3 regions of the Sulfitobacter sp. SBS6 genome follow, and region 3 is predicted to be linked to each of the others. Evidence: riboswitches for the same ligand, from Rfam matches in the RefSeq annotation. Region 3 holds a riboswitch; each other region holds the start of a gene.
What was found. A riboswitch is a leader RNA that binds a small molecule or an ion and turns the genes downstream of it on or off. The one in region 3 is predicted to bind cobalamin.

Region 1: linked by a shared signal. The riboswitch ahead of ACNQ62_RS12750 (DUF1636 family protein) and the one ahead of bluB (5,6-dimethylbenzimidazole synthase) in region 3 are both predicted to bind cobalamin.
Region 2: linked by a shared signal. The riboswitch ahead of ACNQ62_RS12815 (energy-coupling factor ABC transporter permease) and the one ahead of bluB (5,6-dimethylbenzimidazole synthase) in region 3 are both predicted to bind cobalamin.

The regions. Positions count from the first base shown of each region.
Region 1 covers NZ_JBLWBA010000006.1:757,584-763,495, forward strand. Annotated here, with positions in the region: gene ACNQ62_RS12740 (biotin transporter BioY) at 1-386, opposite strand, end outside; gene ACNQ62_RS12745 (cobyric acid synthase) at 482-1,942, opposite strand; cobalamin riboswitch at 2,110-2,328, shown strand; gene ACNQ62_RS12750 (DUF1636 family protein) at 2,422-2,802, shown strand; gene cobW (cobalamin biosynthesis protein CobW) at 2,799-3,833, shown strand; gene cobN (cobaltochelatase subunit CobN) at 3,840-5,912, shown strand, end outside.
Region 2 covers NZ_JBLWBA010000006.1:768,887-774,798, reverse strand. Annotated here, with positions in the region: gene cobF (precorrin-6A synthase (deacetylating)) at 1-741, opposite strand, end outside; gene ACNQ62_RS12815 (energy-coupling factor ABC transporter permease) at 803-1,486, opposite strand; cobalamin riboswitch at 1,558-1,774, opposite strand; gene cobA (uroporphyrinogen-III C-methyltransferase) at 1,801-2,517, opposite strand; gene ACNQ62_RS12805 (cobyrinate a,c-diamide synthase) at 2,514-3,839, opposite strand; gene cobM (precorrin-4 C(11)-methyltransferase) at 3,836-4,621, opposite strand; gene ACNQ62_RS12795 (cobalamin biosynthesis protein) at 4,618-4,977, opposite strand; gene cbiE (precorrin-6y C5,15-methyltransferase (decarboxylating) subunit CbiE) at 4,974-5,912, opposite strand, start outside.
Region 3 covers NZ_JBLWBA010000005.1:1,128,832-1,134,743, forward strand. Annotated here, with positions in the region: gene murA (UDP-N-acetylglucosamine 1-carboxyvinyltransferase) at 1-1,232, opposite strand, end outside; gene ACNQ62_RS08810 (hypothetical protein) at 1,236-1,436, opposite strand; tRNA gene ACNQ62_RS08815 (tRNA-Thr) at 1,521-1,595, shown strand; gene ACNQ62_RS08820 (hypothetical protein) at 1,784-2,782, opposite strand; gene bluB (5,6-dimethylbenzimidazole synthase) at 3,021-3,701, opposite strand; cobalamin riboswitch at 3,751-3,929, opposite strand; gene ACNQ62_RS08830 (hypothetical protein) at 3,966-4,727, opposite strand; gene ACNQ62_RS08835 (BCCT family transporter) at 5,094-5,912, shown strand, end outside.

The sequences.
Region 1 (5,912 bases), on a different contig from region 3:
CCGAAGATATAAAGCACGACGATCCCGCCGATGACCGAAGCAACCGCCGCAACGATGGTCAGCGAGGGCCCGTACCATTTTTCGACGATCAGGCCGGTGACGAAAGCCGCCACGGGGAAGCCGATCAGGAAGCCCGAGGACGGCAGCATGAAGGCACCCAGCCCACCGTTGCCACCGGCCAGAAGCGGCAGCCCCAAAGCGACCAGCAGCAAGAAGAGCAGCACGGCCAGCGCGCCGCGTTTGGCCCCCAGCACGGTCCCGCAAAGCATGATGCCCAAGCTTTGCGCCGTGATTGGCACGCCGAAGCCAAGCGAGAATTTCGGGATCAACGCAAGTGCTGCAATCAGGGCAGCGAACAGCGCAACGAGGGTCAGGTTACGTTCCATAACAAAGGGTCCTTTGCGTAAATTTGACGGCATGTATCCCCGCGATCACAAAATTAAGCAAGCGTCGTGATCGTGACCAAAGGTCAGCGCGGGTGTTATGCAACCGGTGCGGCACAGGCCAGCAGGGCGGACACGTCCAGATGGGTTTCCATATGGTCGGCCAGCGCGTCGAGCGTATCTTCCACGGTCTGACTGTAGGAGGTCGGCCCGGCCCTCAGCCCCAGTTGCGCCAACCAGGCACTGCGGAAACTGTCGTTGGTAAAGAGCCCGTGCAGATAGGTGCCGGTGATCTTGCCATCGCGCGACCCTGCCCCGTCGGGGATGCCGTTGATATGCGCAAAGGGCGTGGCGCAATCGGCCCCCACCGTCTGTCCGATGTGGATTTCATAGCCGTCGATCTGCGTGCCCGTTGCGGCATGGTCGGCGGTGACGCGGGTCAGGGTCTTATCCGGGGCCATACGGGTTTCGACATCCAGCAGGCCCAGCCCCTCTTCGCGGCCCGCAGGTCCCTCGAAGCCCTGCGGATCCTCGATAAACCGGCCCAGCATCTGGTAGCCGCCGCAGATTCCCAGCACCGCGCCGCCGCGCCGCACATGGGCATAAAGGTCGATGTCCCAGCCTTGGGCGCGCAGGAAAGCCAGATCGCCGCGGGTGGATTTCGTGCCCGGCAGGATCACCAGATCGGCGTCGGCGGGCAACGGCGTGCCGGGAGGGACCATGGTCAGCCGCACCGAGGGCTCTGCCGCCAGCGGGTCGAGGTCGTCGAAGTTCGAGATGCGCGAGAGCATGGGGCAGACGATGTGGAACCCCCCGTCAGAGGGCGCGCGCGACAGGTCCACCGCGTCTTCGGCGGGCAGCAGGTGCGCGTTGGCAAACCACGGCAATGTGCCGAACCCCGTCCAGCCGGTGCGGCGTTCAATCTCGCGGTAGCCGTCGTCAAAAAGGCTGACATCGCCGCGGAACTTGTTGACCAGAAAGCCGGTGATCATCGCCGCGTCCTGCGGGTCCATCACCACTTGGGTGCCGACGATCTGGGCGATGACGCCACCACGGTTGATGTCTCCGGCCAATACAACGGGTACACCTGCGGCGCGAGCAAAGCCCATATTGGCAAGGTCGTTCTGGCGCAGGTTCACCTCTGCCGGGCTGCCGGCGCCTTCGACGATGATCAGATCGGCGCTTTGCCCGAGGATTCCGAAGCTTTGAAGCACGGGGGTCATCAGCCCTGCGCGGGCCTTGCTGAAGTCACGCGCTTGCAGGGTGCTATGGCGCTGCCCCTGCACGATCACCTGCGACCCGCTGTCGGTTTCGGGCTTCAGCAGGATGGGGTTCATATGCACCGACAGGGGCCGCCCGCAGGCAATCGCTTGCAGAGCTTGGGCGCGGCCGATCTCTCCGCCGTCCTCGGTGACGGCGGCGTTGTTCGACATGTTCTGCGGCTTGAACGGTGCGACGGAAAGCCCCCGACGCGTGGCCGCGCGGCACAGGCCCGCCACCAGCATGGATTTCCCCACATTCGATCCGGTGCCCTGGATCATGATGGCGCGGGTGGGCATGGCGGGACCTCGTGTTTTTTGTGCAGCCCTTGGTGTCAGCCTGCGGTGATCCCGTCAAGCATCCGCGGGTGCCCCCTGCGCATTGGTCGCCCGCGGGAAAATCGGCGCAAAGCGGGTTTGGCCCCTGCGTTATGACAGGCGCAGCTTGACAGGGGCGGGCAAATGACCAATGCAGGGCGTATGTTGGTTCCTGTCCCAGACAGGCGAAGAGGGAACGCGATACGCATTGATCCAGCCTTGGGTCAGCGCCAAGCGCAGCCGCCCCCGCGACCGTGACCGGAGAGAGCTTTCAACCACTGGCCCGCAGGCTGGGAAGGTGAAGGTTCGCAAGGCAAGCTGCCTTAGATCCGCAAGCCGGGAGACCTGCCAGCATAGTTTGTAACGGGCGAACGGGGTGTTTCGCGACTGGCCTAGAACGCTGTTCGCATGTCGTTCGCTGCTGGCGATCCCCCTTGGCCCATCGACGTATGAGGCAAGATATGACCACCACGGATCAACCGGTCACCGTCACCATCTGCACCACCTGTCGCGCAGGTCAGATCACCGCCGAGGACGCGCCGCGCCCTGGGCAACAGCTGTTTGACGCGCTGTCGGGGCATCTGCCCGACGGTGTGCACCTGCGCGGAGCCGAATGTCTGTCGGCCTGTTCGCGGGGCTGTTCGATGGTCCTGTCGGGTGGCCCGTCGCGCTGGACTTATGTGTACGGCGATCTCGACACGGACGCGCATTTGTCCGATATCGTGAAGGGCGTCACTGCCTATGGCCAGACCTCTGATGGCGTGGTGCCCTGGCGCGAACGCCCCGTGGTCTTCCGCAAACAATCCATCGCCCGCATTCCCCCACAGGAGCCTACCGAATGACCAACCTTACCAAAATTCCCGTTACCGTGATCACCGGCTTTCTGGGCGCTGGCAAAACCACCTTTATCCGTCACCTGATGGAGAACGCGGGCTCCAAGCGTCTGGCCGTGCTGGTCAATGAATTCGGCACCGCCGGTGTGGATGGCGACATCCTGAAATCCTGCGCGATTGACAATTGCCCCGCCGAGAACATCGTCGAGCTGGCAAACGGCTGTATCTGCTGCACCGTGGCCGATGACTTTATCCCCACCATCGAAGCGCTGATGGCCCTGCCTGAAACGCCTGATCATATCCTGATCGAGACGTCGGGGCTGGCGCTGCCCAAACCCTTGCTCAAGGCGTTTGACTGGCCAGCGATCCGGTCGCGCATCACCGTGGACGGCGTGATTACGCTTGCCGATGCCGAAGCCGTGGTCAGCGGGCAGTTCGCCCCCGATCTGGAGGCCGTGGCCGCGCAGCGCGATGCCGATGACAGTCTGGACCACGAAACGCCTTTGTCCGAAGTCTTTGAGGACCAGATCGCCTGCGCCGACATCGTGCTGCTGTCCAAGGCCGATCTGGCGGGCCCCGACGGCGTCGAGGCTGCGCGCAAGGTGATCGAGGCGCATGCGCCGCGCAAGCTGCCGATCATTCCGATGACCGAAGGCGTGATCGACCCGCGCGTTGTACTGGGTCTGGAAGCTGCCGCCGAAGATGACATCGACGCGCGCCCCAGCCACCACGACGGGCATGACGATCACGAACATGACGACTTTGAAAGCGTTGTGATCGACATGGGCGAAGTCGCCGATGTCGCCACGCTTGAGGCCGCCGTGTTGCGCTTGGCGCGCGAGCAGAAAATCCTGCGCGTCAAAGGCTATATCGCTGTTCAGGACAAACCGATGCGTCTGCTTGTGCAGGCCGTGGGCGAACGCGTGCGCAGCCAGTTCGACCGCCCTTGGGGGGACATGCCGCGCCGCAGCCAGCTGGTTGTGATCGCAGAGCATGATCACGTGAACGAAGCCGCGATCCGCGCGGTGCTGGAGGGCTAAGCCGCCATGCATGTCGTCTTTCGCGAAAGCCACGGACTGGACCAAAGCGATCTGCCCCAAGACCTGGGGCAGACGCCGGCGGATCTGGTGGTGCTGTCCTTTTCGGACAGTGATCTGGGGGCTTTCGCGGCAGGCTGGCATCGTGCGGAAGGGGGCTTGCCGTCGTTGCGGCTGGCCAATCTGGTCGCGCTGAAACATCCGTTGTCGGTCGATACCTATGCCGAACAGACCCTTGCGGGGGCCAAAGCGGTATTGGTGCGGCTGATCGGGGGCGAAAGCTATTGGCCTTACGGGCTTGCGACCTTGCAGGATATGGCGCGCAAACAGCAGATCGCACTGGCGGTGCTGCCTGCGGACGGCCAACCCGACCCACGGCTCGACGCGCTGTCGACGCTGCCGCATTCGACGTTAAGACGCTTGCAACATCTGTGCGATACGGGCGGGGCGGTGGCTGCGCAGGCGGCACTGGCGCAGCTGTCGCTGGCCGCAGGTCTTTACGCGGGGCCAGCCAAAGGGGCCAAGACCGTGCCGGAAGCGGGGTTCTACCGCCCCCACACTGGCGTGATCCCCGCGCCGGAACCATCTGACAAGCCGCGCGCGATTGTGACCTTCTACCGGTCCTATCTGACGGCTGCCGATACCGATCCTGTGGATGCGCTGATCACCGCGCTCGACGCGCGTGGCTTTGACGCCGTGGGGCTCTTCGCGCCCAGCCTCAAGGGAGACACCGCGCCGTGGATCGCGCAGCAGATCGCCCGGCTTGATCCGGCGGTGATCGTGAACGCCACCGCTTTCTCCGCCCAGCGCGGGCCGGATGAACCATCTGTTCTGGGCGCATCGGATTGCCCCGTGGTGCAGGTCGCCTTATCGACCGCGCGTCGGCGCGATTGGGCCGGATCAGAGCGCGGGTTGTCCCCCACCGATCTGGCGATGCATGTCGTCTTGCCCGAGGTCGATGGCCGTCTGTTTGGCGGTGTCGTCAGCTTTAAACAGCCCGGCAAACGGGACGAGGCGCTGCAATACAGCCGTTTCGCCCATCGCGCCGAAGCGAACCGCGTGGATTTCATCGCCGATCGCGTGCAGCGCTTGCACCAGCTACGGGTGCAGGGCAACGCGGCAAAGTCTGTGGGTGTGGTGCTGTCCACCTACCCCGGCAAAGACTGGAACATGGCCCATGCGCTGGGGCTGGATGCGCTGGCCTCCCTGCGGGAGATGACGGCCCAGCTGGCGGCGCAGGGCTATGACGTGGATGCGGGGGACTTTACCGATACGCAAACGGTTGCCAGCCGTCTTGGCACCGAAACGCTCCGCTGGCCGCTGGCAGAGTATGAGGCCGCGCTTGCAAAGCTGCCACAGGCGTTGCGCGAGGATCTGACCGAAAGCTGGGGCGCGCCGCAGGATGATCCGCTGTTTCACGACGGGGCGTTCTGTTTTCCGGCGCTGCGCAGTGGCAAGCTGCTGGTCGCCTTGCAACCCGAACGCGGGGCGCTGGCCGAACGGGATGATGACTATCACGACCTGAGCCGCACGCCGCGCCCGGGCTATGTCGCCTTCTATCTGTGGCTGCAACAGCAGGCGGATGCGATGGTGCATGTCGGGGCCCATGGCACGCTGGAATGGCTGCCCGGCAAATCCGTCGCCCTGTCTGACGCCTGCTGGCCCGAGGCGCTGATCGGCCCGATGCCGGTGATCTACCCCTTTATCGTCAATGACCCCGGTGAGGCCGCGCAGGCCAAACGCCGTATCGGGGCCGTGACCGTGGGCCATATGCCTCCCCCTTTGGTGACATCGAAACTGCCCGATGCATTCGGACGGTTGGAGCGACTGCTGGATGAATACTCCACCGCGGACGGGTTGGACCCTGCGCGGCGCGACCGGCTGATCGCGGACATCCGCACCGAGGCGCAGGGCCGCGGGGTGGAGCAGGACTTGGGCCTTGATGCCAGCGCCAGCGCGGCAGAGGCGTTGACCCGCATCGACCGCTTCGTCTGTGACATCAAGGAAACGCAATATGGCGACGGGCTGCATGTCTTTGGCGCAGGCGATCATGGGACGGGCGAGATCGACGGGCTGATCGCG
Region 2 (5,912 bases), on a different contig from region 3:
CAGGTAGATATCCATGATCCAGCCATGGGCGGCGCGTGCCTCTGCCCGTGTGGCGATGATGCGGTCGCAGACCTGATCCAGCGGGCCTGCGATGCGACGCTCGTTCGGCATGCCGGCATAGGCGGTCCACCAGATGTGTATGTCGCTGTGCTGCCGCAACACCTCGAAGGCGCAGGTGCCGTCCAGCATGACGGCAATCGTATCCACACCCTGCGGCCAGCCATGATCGCGCAGCTGCCGACCGGTGGTGATCGTGACGGGATTACCGATGGTGTTCAGCGGGATCGCATGGCCCGCCGTCAGTACCTGAAGCGAGGTAATCCCCGGCACGACATCGACGGTGAGTGTGACGGCCTTTTGCAACCGCTCCGCAATGCGCAGGGTGCTGTCATACAGCGATGGATCCCCCCAGACGAGGAAACCGACACGGCCGCCTTGGGGCAGGGTGCGCTGCATCTCGGCCAGCCAGACCTGTGCAATGGCATCATGCCAATCGTGGACGCCCGCGTGATAATCAGGGTTGGCGGCGTCGCGTTTGGGCAGGGTGAATTCGTGAATTTCAGGCCCGTCCGACCGCAGCACCTGGGCGCAAATCTCGTGCCGCAGGCCAGCCAGATCATCCTTGCCCGCGCCCTTGGACGGGATCAGGATCACATCGCAGGCATTCAGCGCGTCGATGGCTTGTAATGTCAGGTGTTTGGGATTGCCGGACCCGATGCCGATCAGTGAAAGCGTAAACATCTTGAGGCTCCGGCAGGGGGTGACGCGGCCCGCAGAGCAGGGGGCCGCGTCGGGTCTTGGATTATTCAGCGGCAGTCTGTGTCAGACGTTTGGTGAACAGCGCGCTGCCCGCGAAATCGCGCAGGGTTTTCGCGGCGGCGAGCACGGCCAGATCCACCAGAGGCTCGATCAGGATGACCATCATATAGGCCCCGCCAAAGCTGGCCACAGCGGCGATGTTGCTGGCGGCAAAGCCCTGACCGTAGATGGCCCAGAAGGCGACCCAGCCCACAACGCCCGCCTGAAACGCGGTCGACAGCTTGAGCGCTTGAACATAGGTCAGATCAACATAGGCGGTGTTGGGCGCGATGATGCGTTTGGCCAGCGCCGAGACCATGAACAAAGGCACCAGCAGCGTGGTGACGTTCATCGTGTATTGCGGCAGGTCGATGGGGGCAAAGAACACGCCCTGCGCCAGCAGACCAAGCGCAAGACCCGCAGCCGCAGGGGCCACGCCGAACAGCAGGAACAGGGTCGACCCGAGTATCAGGTGCACTTCGCTCACGCCCACGGGGAAATGCGGGAAGACCTGAAAAAAGACAAAGGTCAGCGCGGTGGCCACCATGGCCCCGCCCGCAAAAGGCACGACGCCTTTCTCACGGACAGAGTCCATTGCGGTTTTCGCGGTATAGGCCGCAGCACCGGCGGCGGTGCCATAGGACAGGACCAGCTTGGCGCCGGTCACGACTTCGGGTTCGATATGCATATTCAGGTCTCCTTACCGTCTTCCCCGACGGCATAATGTGAAAGCCGCCCCGGGGGGCAGCCAGTTGGATCGGGGATCATCCCCATGACGGCAGGTCTCCTGACTTTGTGCGTCCATGCGTGCCGCGCCTTCCCAGGCGGTCTGGCCCAGTGGCAATGCGGGTTGCTCTTCACTTACAGGTGCGGGGGCAGTTCCGGATTTGGCACCTTAGCTTTGGCACCGCACCGTATTCCCTTTTCACCCCGATTGCCCGAAGGCGCACGGGGAACCGTCCGGAATAGGTGGTCATTTTCGGGCCGGTTTTGTCAAGTCATCTATTCGGTCAACGGCCCGTAAAGGATCAGCGCAGGCGCTGACGTTGCGGGATCCAGCGGCAGATGGGCAAGGCTTTCAACCGTGTGGCGGCTCAGCTTTTGATCGGGGGTCGATACCGCCTCTGCCAGCAGGGCAGGGGTCGAGGGGGGCAAGCCCGCCTCGATCAGCCGCGCGGCGAAACCAGCAAAAGTGCGGCGTCCCATGTAGACGACCGTGGTCGCCGTAGGATCGGCCAGCGCCGCCATGTTCAGATCTTCGGGCAAGGCCCCCGATTCGCCGTGGCCGGTGATGAATTGCACCCGCCGCGCGGTCAGCCGCCGGGTCAGCGGAATCATCGCCGCCGCCGCCGCCGAAGACGCCGCCGTCACACCGGGGATGATCTCGAAGGCGACGCCTGCCGCTTTCAGCGCGGTCAGCTCTTCTTCAAGCCGGCCAAACACGCCCGCGTCCCCGCTTTTGAGCCGCACCACCCGCGCGCCGGTCAATGCGTGTTCGACCAGCAGGCGGCTCACGTGATCCTGCTTCGGAGACAGCCGTCCGGCGCGTTTGCCCACCCCGATCAGATCCGCCTCGGGCGAGACATGTTCAAGGATCGGACCCGCCGACAGATCGTCGAACAGCACGACTTCGGCCTCTTGCAACCGCTTTACCGCCTTCACGGTCAGCAGCTCGGGATCACCCGGACCGGAGGAGACGAAAGAGACAAAACCGCTCATGACGCCCCCGCGATCAGGTGAAAGAAGGTGCCCGTCGCATGGCCGCGGCGCGAGCCTGTCTCGGGCACTTCGGCCCCATTGGCATCGACCACCCGCGCCAGCGGCGTGTCTGGTTGCGACAGGATGGTAGAATAGTGGAATTCATGCCCGCGCAACCGCGCGCCCGCGTCATAGCCGGGGCCGGGTTCGTTCAGCGTGGCAAGCCGGTAGCCCAGATGCATCTTGCGCTTCTCATAGCTGGTTTCCAGCCCCAGCAGCCCCGCCATCTGATGCCGCACGCCTTCCTTGTCGACCAACCCGGCCCCCATCGCCATATAGCCCCCGCATTCCCCATGCACCGGGCGCGTCGTGGCGAATTGTTGCAGGCTGTCGCGGAACTGCGCGGCAGCGGCAAGGCGTCCGGCATGCAGCTCGGGATAGCCGCCGGGCAACCAGCAGATGTCGGCGCTGTCGTCCGGTGCCTCATCCGCCAGCGGCGAGAAGGGCAACACCTGCGCACCCGCGGCGATCCAGTGGTCCAGCAAATGCGGATAGATGAACGAAAACGCGGCGTCTTTGGCCAAAGCGATCCGTTGACCGGGGGGCGGGGGCAGCACATCTGGCCCGTCGGGAATACTGCGCCCTTGGGCGGCAGAGACGAACAGATCAAGGTCGATATGCTGCGCGATGAAATCACCTGCCGCATCCAGCAGCTTCATCAGCTCGGGCTGCTCCTCGGCCTGCACCAGACCCAAGTGGCGTTCCGGCAGCGTGACCGATCCCTGTCGGGGCAGCGCGCCCAGAACGGGGATGCCGACCTGCTCCATCCCCAGACGCAGCAGGGCCTCGTGACGGGGGCTGGCGACCTTGTTCAGCACCACACCCGCGACATGCACATCCGGGCGCATCGTCTTGAACCCAAGGGCGGTGGCCGCAGCCGATTGCGCCTGACCCGATACATCCAGCAGCAACACCACCGGCCAGCCCGTCATAGCAGAGATATCGGCGCTCGCCCCGTTCGAGGTTTCCCCCGGTTGCGCCACACCATCGAACAGCCCCATTGACCCTTCGATCAGGGCCAGATCGCCGCCATGCGCGGTGCCGATCAGGTTGCATAACACGCCCGCCCCCATGGCCCAGCTATCGATATTATAGGACGACCGCCCGGAAGCCGCGCGGTGAAAGCCGGGGTCGATGTAATCCGGCCCGCTCTTGAACGGGCGCACGTCGACGCCGCGACGGCTGAGCGCGTTGAGCAGGCCCAGCATCAAGGTGGTCTTGCCCGTGCCCGACGCGGGGGCCGAGATCATCAGGCCCTTGGGCAGTTGCGTAGTCTCCATCATTCTGTTCCCTCGGGAAAGCGCGGCTCTGTGCCGACGGGGCGGAAACGGCGGTCGTAATCGCCAGCGTACAGACAGCTTTCGCGGAACTCCTCTGCCGTCAGCGCGCGGCCGACAAGGATCAACGCCGTGCGCCCGCGTTCGCCGTCGGTGGCGTCGATCACGCTGCCCAAGGTCGCCCGCACCACCCGTTGATCGGGCCAGCTGGCGCGCCAGACGATGGCGACGGGGCAGTCCTCTCCGTAATGAGGGGTGAGCCGCGCGACCACATCATCCAGCACATGCACTGACAGGTGGATCGCCAGCGTGGCACCCGTGGCGGCGAAATTCTCGAGCGTTTCACCCTCGGGCATGGCCGAGGCCCGCCCAGATGTCCGCGTGAGAACAAGCGACTGCGCCACACCGGGCAGCGTCAGCTCGTTCCCCAAAGCGGCGGCGGCAGCGGCAAAGGCGGGCACGCCGGGGGTAATGTCATACTCGATGTCCAGCTCGCGCAAGCGGCGCAGCTGCTCGCCCATGGCGGACCAGACCGACAGATCACCCGAATGAAGCCGCGCCACATCCTGCCCCGCATCATCGGCGGCCTTGATCTCTGCCATGATCTCGTCCAGCGACAGCGACGCGGTGTTCACGATCTTCGCATCCGCAGGGCAGTAGGACAGCAGCTCTGACGGGACCAGCGATCCGGCATACAGACACACATGGCAGGCGGCGATCAGGTCGCGCCCTCGCAGGGTCAGCAGATCAGGGGCACCGGGGCCCGCGCCGATAAAGTGAACAGTCATGGGGCAATTCCTTCCGCGATAGCTACGGTGGCCATGCCATTGGGGCTGGTCACACGCAAGGTCGTCAATTTGGCACCGCGACCGGCAACGCGCAATGCGGCGGCCTCGGCAAGTGATCCAGTCCCGAACCGCGCCTGCACGCGCGGTGACACGGTACGCGTCGGGATGTCTGCGATATCGGCTTCCGACAGTTCGATCAGCGGCAATCCCAGACCATCGGCAAAACGCCGTAGCGCCGGCGTCACCTTGATCGCGAGGGTCGCGAGCGTGTCCGGCCTGCGCGGCGTCAGCGCAAGGGCCGCGTGTAAATCCGCCTCGGTCGCATCCGCGCGCAATCCTATGCCCGCGACGATCATCGGGTCACGCTCCATTGCAGTTGCGGGCGGCTGGGGTGCCAGCCCTGCATGGTCCCCAACGGGGCCGCCTGCGCCAAGTCGATCCGCAGCAATTGTCCGCCGTGCATCCCGTGCCAGCGGATCAGCAAGGCTTGGGTTTCAAGCGCCACCGCATTCGCCACCAGCCGCGTGCCCGGCGTGATCCTGTGCCAGATCGCCTGCAAGACATCCTCTGATGCGCCACCCCCCAGAAAGACCGCAGCGGGCAGGGGCAGATCGGCCAGCGCATCGGGGGCCGTGCCCTGCACGCAGCGCATCCGACCCGCCAGACCAAAACGGCGGGCGTTCTCGGTGATGTTATCGCAGCGGCTTTCGCGCGGCTCGATTGCGATGGACTGCGCTTGCGGCGCGGCCAGACACCATTCAACAGAGACAGAGCCCGACCCGCCCCCCACATCCCACAGCAGCTCCCCCGCGCGGGGGGCCAGCGCGGCCAGCGTCAACGCGCGCATGGGTGATTTGGTGATCTGGCTGTCATGGGCAAAAAGCGCCTCGGGCCGTCCAGGCGCGTGGCTGATCCCAGCCCCCCCCGATACCGCAATCGCCACCACCACAGGGGCGGCAATGTCGCTCAGGTCAAACGTCGCAGCATCGGCCGCGCGCGCGATTTCACGCGGACCGCCAAGCGCCTCCATCACCGTCAGGCGGGACGCGCCGAAACCCTGCGCGGTCAGATAGCCTGCCAGCGTCGCAGGGGCCGCACCATCGCGCAACGTGCAGATCAGCCGCGCACCGTCGGCCAGATGGGGCAACAACACCTCGAACGGGGCAGCATGCAGGCCAAGGGTCGTGACCTCCTCCAACCGCCAGCCAAGCCGCGCAGCCGCCAGCGTCATGCAGGATGGCGCGGGAAAGCAGCGCCATTCCGACGGGTCCAGCACCTGCGCCAGCGTACC
Region 3 (5,912 bases):
CGCAGTTTAGCCACCACATGTTCGTACCCGCGATCCAGATGGTAGACACGGCTGACGCGCGTTTCGCCTTCGGCGGCCATACCGGCAAGGATCAGAGAAATCGACGCGCGCAGATCGGTCGCCATCACCGGCGCACCTTTCAGCTTTTTGACGCCGTGAACCGTCGCGGTGCCGCCGTGGACCTCGATATCGGCCCCCATGCGGATCAGCTCGGGCGCGTGCATAAAGCGGTTCTCGAAGATTTTCTCTTCCAGCACCGAGGTACCGTCCGCCGTACACAGCAGCGCCATCATCTGGGCTTGCAGGTCGGTGGGGAAACCGGGGAAAGGTTCAGTCGTGACATTCACCGCGTTGATCACGCCATTGCGCCGCGCGACTTTCAGACCTTTATCCGTCTCGGTCACGTCGATCCCTGCTGCGTCAAGCTTCTCGCAGAAAGCCGACAGCAGGTCGATGCGCCCGCCCAGCAATTCAACCTCGCCACCACACATCGCCGGGGCGAGCATATAGGTGCCCAGTTCGATCCGGTCGGTCACAACACGGTGGGTCGCCCCATGCAGGCGGTCCACGCCCTGAATCTCGATCCGGCTGGTGCCGTCGCCTTCAATCTGCGCGCCCATAGCACGCAAACAATCCGCGAGATCCACGATCTCGGGCTCGCGTGCGGCGTTGTTGATCACCGTCGTGCCCTTGGCCAAGGTCGCAGCCATCATGATGTTCTCGGTCGCGCCGACGGAGGCAAAGGGGAAATCGATGACCGCACCTTTCAATGCCCCGCCTTGCGCCTTGGCGTGCAGATAACCGTCACGCAAGTCGATCTCTGCGCCCATCAGGGCCAGACCGTCGGTGTGAATATCCATCGGACGCGCACCAATCGCGCAGCCGCCCGGCAATGATACCTGCGCGTGCCCTTCGCGGGCCAGCAGCGGCCCCAGCACAAGGTTCGACGCGCGCATCTTGCGCACGATGTCATATTCGGCGCGCGTGTTGATCTCGCCATGACACGACATCGCCAGAACCTGACCGTCCTGCATCGATGTCACCTCCGCCCCCAGGGACCGCAGCAATTCGGTCATGGTGCGGATGTCGGACAGGCGCGGCGCGTTGGTCAGCGTCAGCGGCTCTTCGGACAGCAGGGTCGCGGGCATAAGCGTCAGACAGGCGTTCTTGGCCCCCGCAATCGGAATTTGTCCCGACAGCGCACCGCCGCCTTTGACCACAATCGAATCCATCCTTCAGCCTTCCTTGGTTTGGCCGGTCGGCCCGTTATCTGTCTGCGCGTTATTATTTTGCGTGTCGTCGCTTTGGCTTTTGTCGCTGCGCGCACGCGCTTGCGCCTTGCGTCGGCCCATATTGGCTTTCAGCGCGGCTTTCAGCCTGTCTTCCCGCAATACATTGGGTTTTGGCGGCTTTTGTGGGGCGGTATCCTTTGACATGTCGATTGTCTAGCGCAGCGGACCGATATGGTCCAGATTACGCTTGCACCATATTGCGAATGGGTCTAATCACCCGCCCACAGTGCTGGAGTAGCTCAGTGGTAGAGCGCGTCATTGGTAATGACGAGGTCGGGAGTTCAATCCTCCCCTTCAGCACCAGATCCCCCCTTTAAACATATCGCTTTGCCCTGATGCCTTATTTATTTAGCGTCGCGGTTTTTGCATGTGCCATGGCTGCGCCTGAAGTCGTCGCAGCGCCCCCTGCCCCGGAACATCCCGAATCACGATGGCAGAAGAAAACCCCGACCGCTTGCGCCGCCGGGGTTTCGATTTTCACGTGAAGCAATTTAGCCGCGATATGTCAGACCGGCAAACAGACGGCCCTGATCGCGGTGGCGGCCCCCATGGACCGACCCTGCAACAGATGCCACACCGGCAATCAGCGACGCGGCGGCCAGCACAAAGGCGGTCAGGATACCGGCGTTACGCGCGGTTTGCGCAGCCTCAACCGCTGCTTCTTTCGCCTCTGCTGCGGCTTGTTCAGCCTCGGCCTTGGCAGCGGCTACAGCGTCTTCGACTTCCTGACGCGCTTCCTGTGCCTGGGTCACGATCTGGTCCACACGCTCTTTCGCCTGAGCCTGGGTCAGATCGGTGCGTGCGGCAACAGCGCCGGCAAGATAGGTCCGGTCTTCCTCGCTCACCTCACCCGTGCGGTAGATATTCGCGACGATGCTGGCGGTCTGCTCTGCCAATTGCTCGGGATCGGCTGTAAGCGGGTCGACCTGATTGGGGCGCAAAAGCTGGTTCGACAGGTAATCTGTCGGATCATTCTTGGCCTCATCCGGGATTGCAGCACCCGCCGCATCGGCCAGCCCGGAGGCAGCACCTCCCACGGCAGAGCCCGCAGCTTCGACGACCGTACCAGCCGCTTTGCCTGCACCCGCAGCAACATTGCCCGCGGTATTGGCTGCAAAGCTCAACGCGCTTGATAGCATCACGGCGGAGATCACAGAGCCGAGGCCCCAAACAACCAGACCGTTGATCCCGTCACGTGCAGTGACTTCATCATCCGTAGCGCTTTCGACGCGGCGGCGCATGCGGCCCGCGATATAACCACCGGCCAGATAGGAGGCGACGAGCGTGATCACCATCCACAGCGCGGTCAGCACCAGTTCAAGCGTCGATGAATTGTCAGTTCCGTCCAGCGTGATCGACGACAGGCCAAGTGCCGCGCCGAAGGTGGTCAGCAAGAGGCCGATCGCCACAGCGACAACAGTGCCCGCGAAAATTGCGGGCCAGTCGACATAGGATCCATCGGCAGTTTTTTCAGTAAGTGTCGTGTTCATGTAAATGCCTCCCCGGCGTTTGATTACGCCAAGCCGACCAGCGACAGCACCGCCATAACCACGACCACAAGACCAACGAGATAAATGATACCGCCCATTTTGAATACTTCCTCTTTGCGTGCCAGACGCGGGATGCACTGGCTTCACAAAGGCAACGTCAGGGAACCGGCATAGTTCCGCTGACCGCGCAAAATACTCGCATTGCGGGAGGTGGCAACGTGAGCGGGACGGGCAGTGACTAAGGGTCGCCCTGCCACGTACCATCAAAGATCATCTCGTCCACGGGGAGCCGTTTGCTCCAGCCTTTCACCTCAAGTTCGGGCGTCTGGTAAAGCTCGTCCACGTGGCCCAGACAGAGGTAGCCGACGATCTCTATCCGGTCGGGGATATTCAGCAGGTCACGCAGATCGGCATCGCGGAACACGCTGACCCAGCCCATCCCGATGCCCTCGGCGCGGGCGGCAAGCCAGAGGTTCTGGATCGCGCAGACGGTGCTGTAAAGATCCATGCTTTGATTATGGGTGCGCCCCAGCACGACCTTGCCGCCACGGCTGCGGTCACAGGTCACGCAGATATTGACCGGCGCCTTGCGGATACCTTCGAGCTTCAGCGACCTGTAGCTTGTCTGGCGGTCGCCCTCGAACATCTGGGCGGCTTCCTCGTTGGCGCGGTTGAAGGCTTGCCAGACCTGATCGCGTGCGGCCTGATCGCGGATGACGATGAAATTCCACGGCTGTGACAACCCGACGGACGGTGCGTGATGCGCGGCGGTCAGTATGCGGTGCAACACATCCTCGGCCAGTGGATCGGGTAAAAACTGATCGCGTACATCGCGGCGGGTAAAGATCGCCTTGTAGACGGCGTCGCGTTCAGCATCTGAAAAAGGCGCGGCGGGTGCCAGCGCAGAGGGTATCGGCATTGTTCAGTCCCCAACAATACGTTTAAGCGCCAATCCCGCTGTCCATGCGGGGCAAGCTGTACTGTCTGGCCGGTCTTCTGACTTAGGGTCGTCTGGTCCGCGCGCCTTCCCGGAATATTCCAGTGGCCTATGCGCAAACCATCCCCATTACAGCGTTGGGCACGTGCCGGAGTTTCACCAGCTTCCCGATTCTTCCGCGAGGCGGACACCAGACCCGGCCATTGGGCCACGGCTGTCCGCCCGGAACAAGCCCTAACGCGGGGGTCAGCCGCGTTTGGTTGCGAAAATCTTCTTCATCACGGCGTCGAACTCGTTCCACGAGATGACGGCCTTGTTGCCTGCATAGCCGTGATAATAGGACCGCCCGTTAGAGGTCGGGAAACCGGCCCAGATACGTGCGAGGTTTTCCATAAAGCGGTGGCGGCTGATCTTGCCCTTCTTGAAGGCGTTAAACCCCGCGTCGACCAAAAGGATATCCGCCAGCCCGTCCTGAACCGCCGAGGTAAAGCGGTCATTCTTGCTTAGCCCCGCCTGCCGCACCAGACTGCGCAGCGTGGATGGAATGAACTGGTATCGACCGATGGCATGCGGTTGGCCCGGCGTGCGGTCGATCCAGCGGTAGATTTCGCCGATGGTCATTTGCGTCGGACGCTGTGGCGGCAGCCGTTTGGCCCCGTATTGCACGGCGTCATAGCCCTTCGGACCCGCCTCGGCCCAAGCGATGAGGCTTTTGAGGTCCGCGGCCGTGCTGACCCCGCTGAGCTCTTGGAAAGACCGGCTGCGGCTGCTCACGGTTTTGGACCGGACCTGCGCTTTGGGCTGGACCTTATGGCGCAGCTTGATCTGACCCTGCCCTGCGGATTGCATGACGTTGAACGAGATGTCGCTTTGCATGGCAGAGCGCGCACCGGACAGGCTGAACCCTTCGGCGCTGACAGTGGTAGCGGCCAGAAGTGCCGCGGTTGCGATAATTGGTAGTGTGCAAGTAACTTTCATATCATCCCCCATGATGAAAAAATTTGTCATGGGACCATGGTGACCGCAGACGCCCGCGCTTTCATTTGCGCAAGCAGGTGGGTCGGGGCCATGGACGGATAGGACGGCATATCTTTTGGGATAGGGCGCTATCCCGCGGTGCGGTTGCCCCCTCCGTTCAGACGGGCTTGGGCGTTGAGGCACGCGGATCCGCCCCGGTGTTTCACCCGAATCCAAAGAGGGGATTCGCGGTAAACCACGGAAAAAACGCATAGCCCGCGACCCGCAAACGGGGCGTCAAGCCCGCATCCGGGGGCTAAGCCATGATATTCATTTACTTAATTCCCGCGCAGCGGTGGTCGTTTTGTCGGAGTTGCGCTATGATTAGTCGCAAATACATAAAATGGAGAGCATCTAATGACAGATGAAACGTCGCCGGGTATCCCGACACCCGACGGGGCCGCTGCCGTAATCGACACGGATTACGAGATCGGCCAAGACAACAAAGAAGGCAGCGTGGGGCCCTTCGGCTTCGACATTCACAACCCGGTCTTCGCGATCTCGGGTGTGTGTATTGTTGCCTTTGTATTCTATACACTCGCGCTGCCCGAACAGTCTGGCGCGCTGTTCACATGGCTGTTTTCGTCGGTGACAAAGGGCTTTGACTGGTTCTTTATCTCTGCCGGCAACATTTTTGTGCTGTTCTGCCTGTTCCTGATCGTCACGCCTTTGGGCCGTGTGCGTCTTGGCGGGGCCGAAGCAAGCCCCGACTATACCTACCTTGGATGGTTCTCGATGCTGTTCGCGGCGGGCATGGGCATCGGTCTGATGTTCTATGGCGTCTCTGAACCGCTATCGCATTTCTCGAGCTCCATGGGTGGCACAGCTGTTGGCGAAGACGGCCTGCGCACCGATTGGGCACCTTTGGGCGCGGCAGCGGGCGATCAGGCCGAAGCGGTGCGTTTGGGTATGGCGGCCACGATCTACCACTGGGGCCTGCACCCTTGGGCGATCTATGCCGTTGTTGGTCTGGCGCTGGCGCTGTTCAGCTATAACAAGGGTCTTCCCCTGACCATCCGCTCTGCCTTTTACCCGATCCTGGGGGAACGCGTCTGGGGCTGGCCCGGTCACGTGATCGACATTCTCGCCGTATTTGCAACGCTCTTTGGTCTGGCGACATCGCTTGGTCTGGGTGCCACGCAAGCCAACGCGGGCTTGAACGAGCTCTTTGGTCTG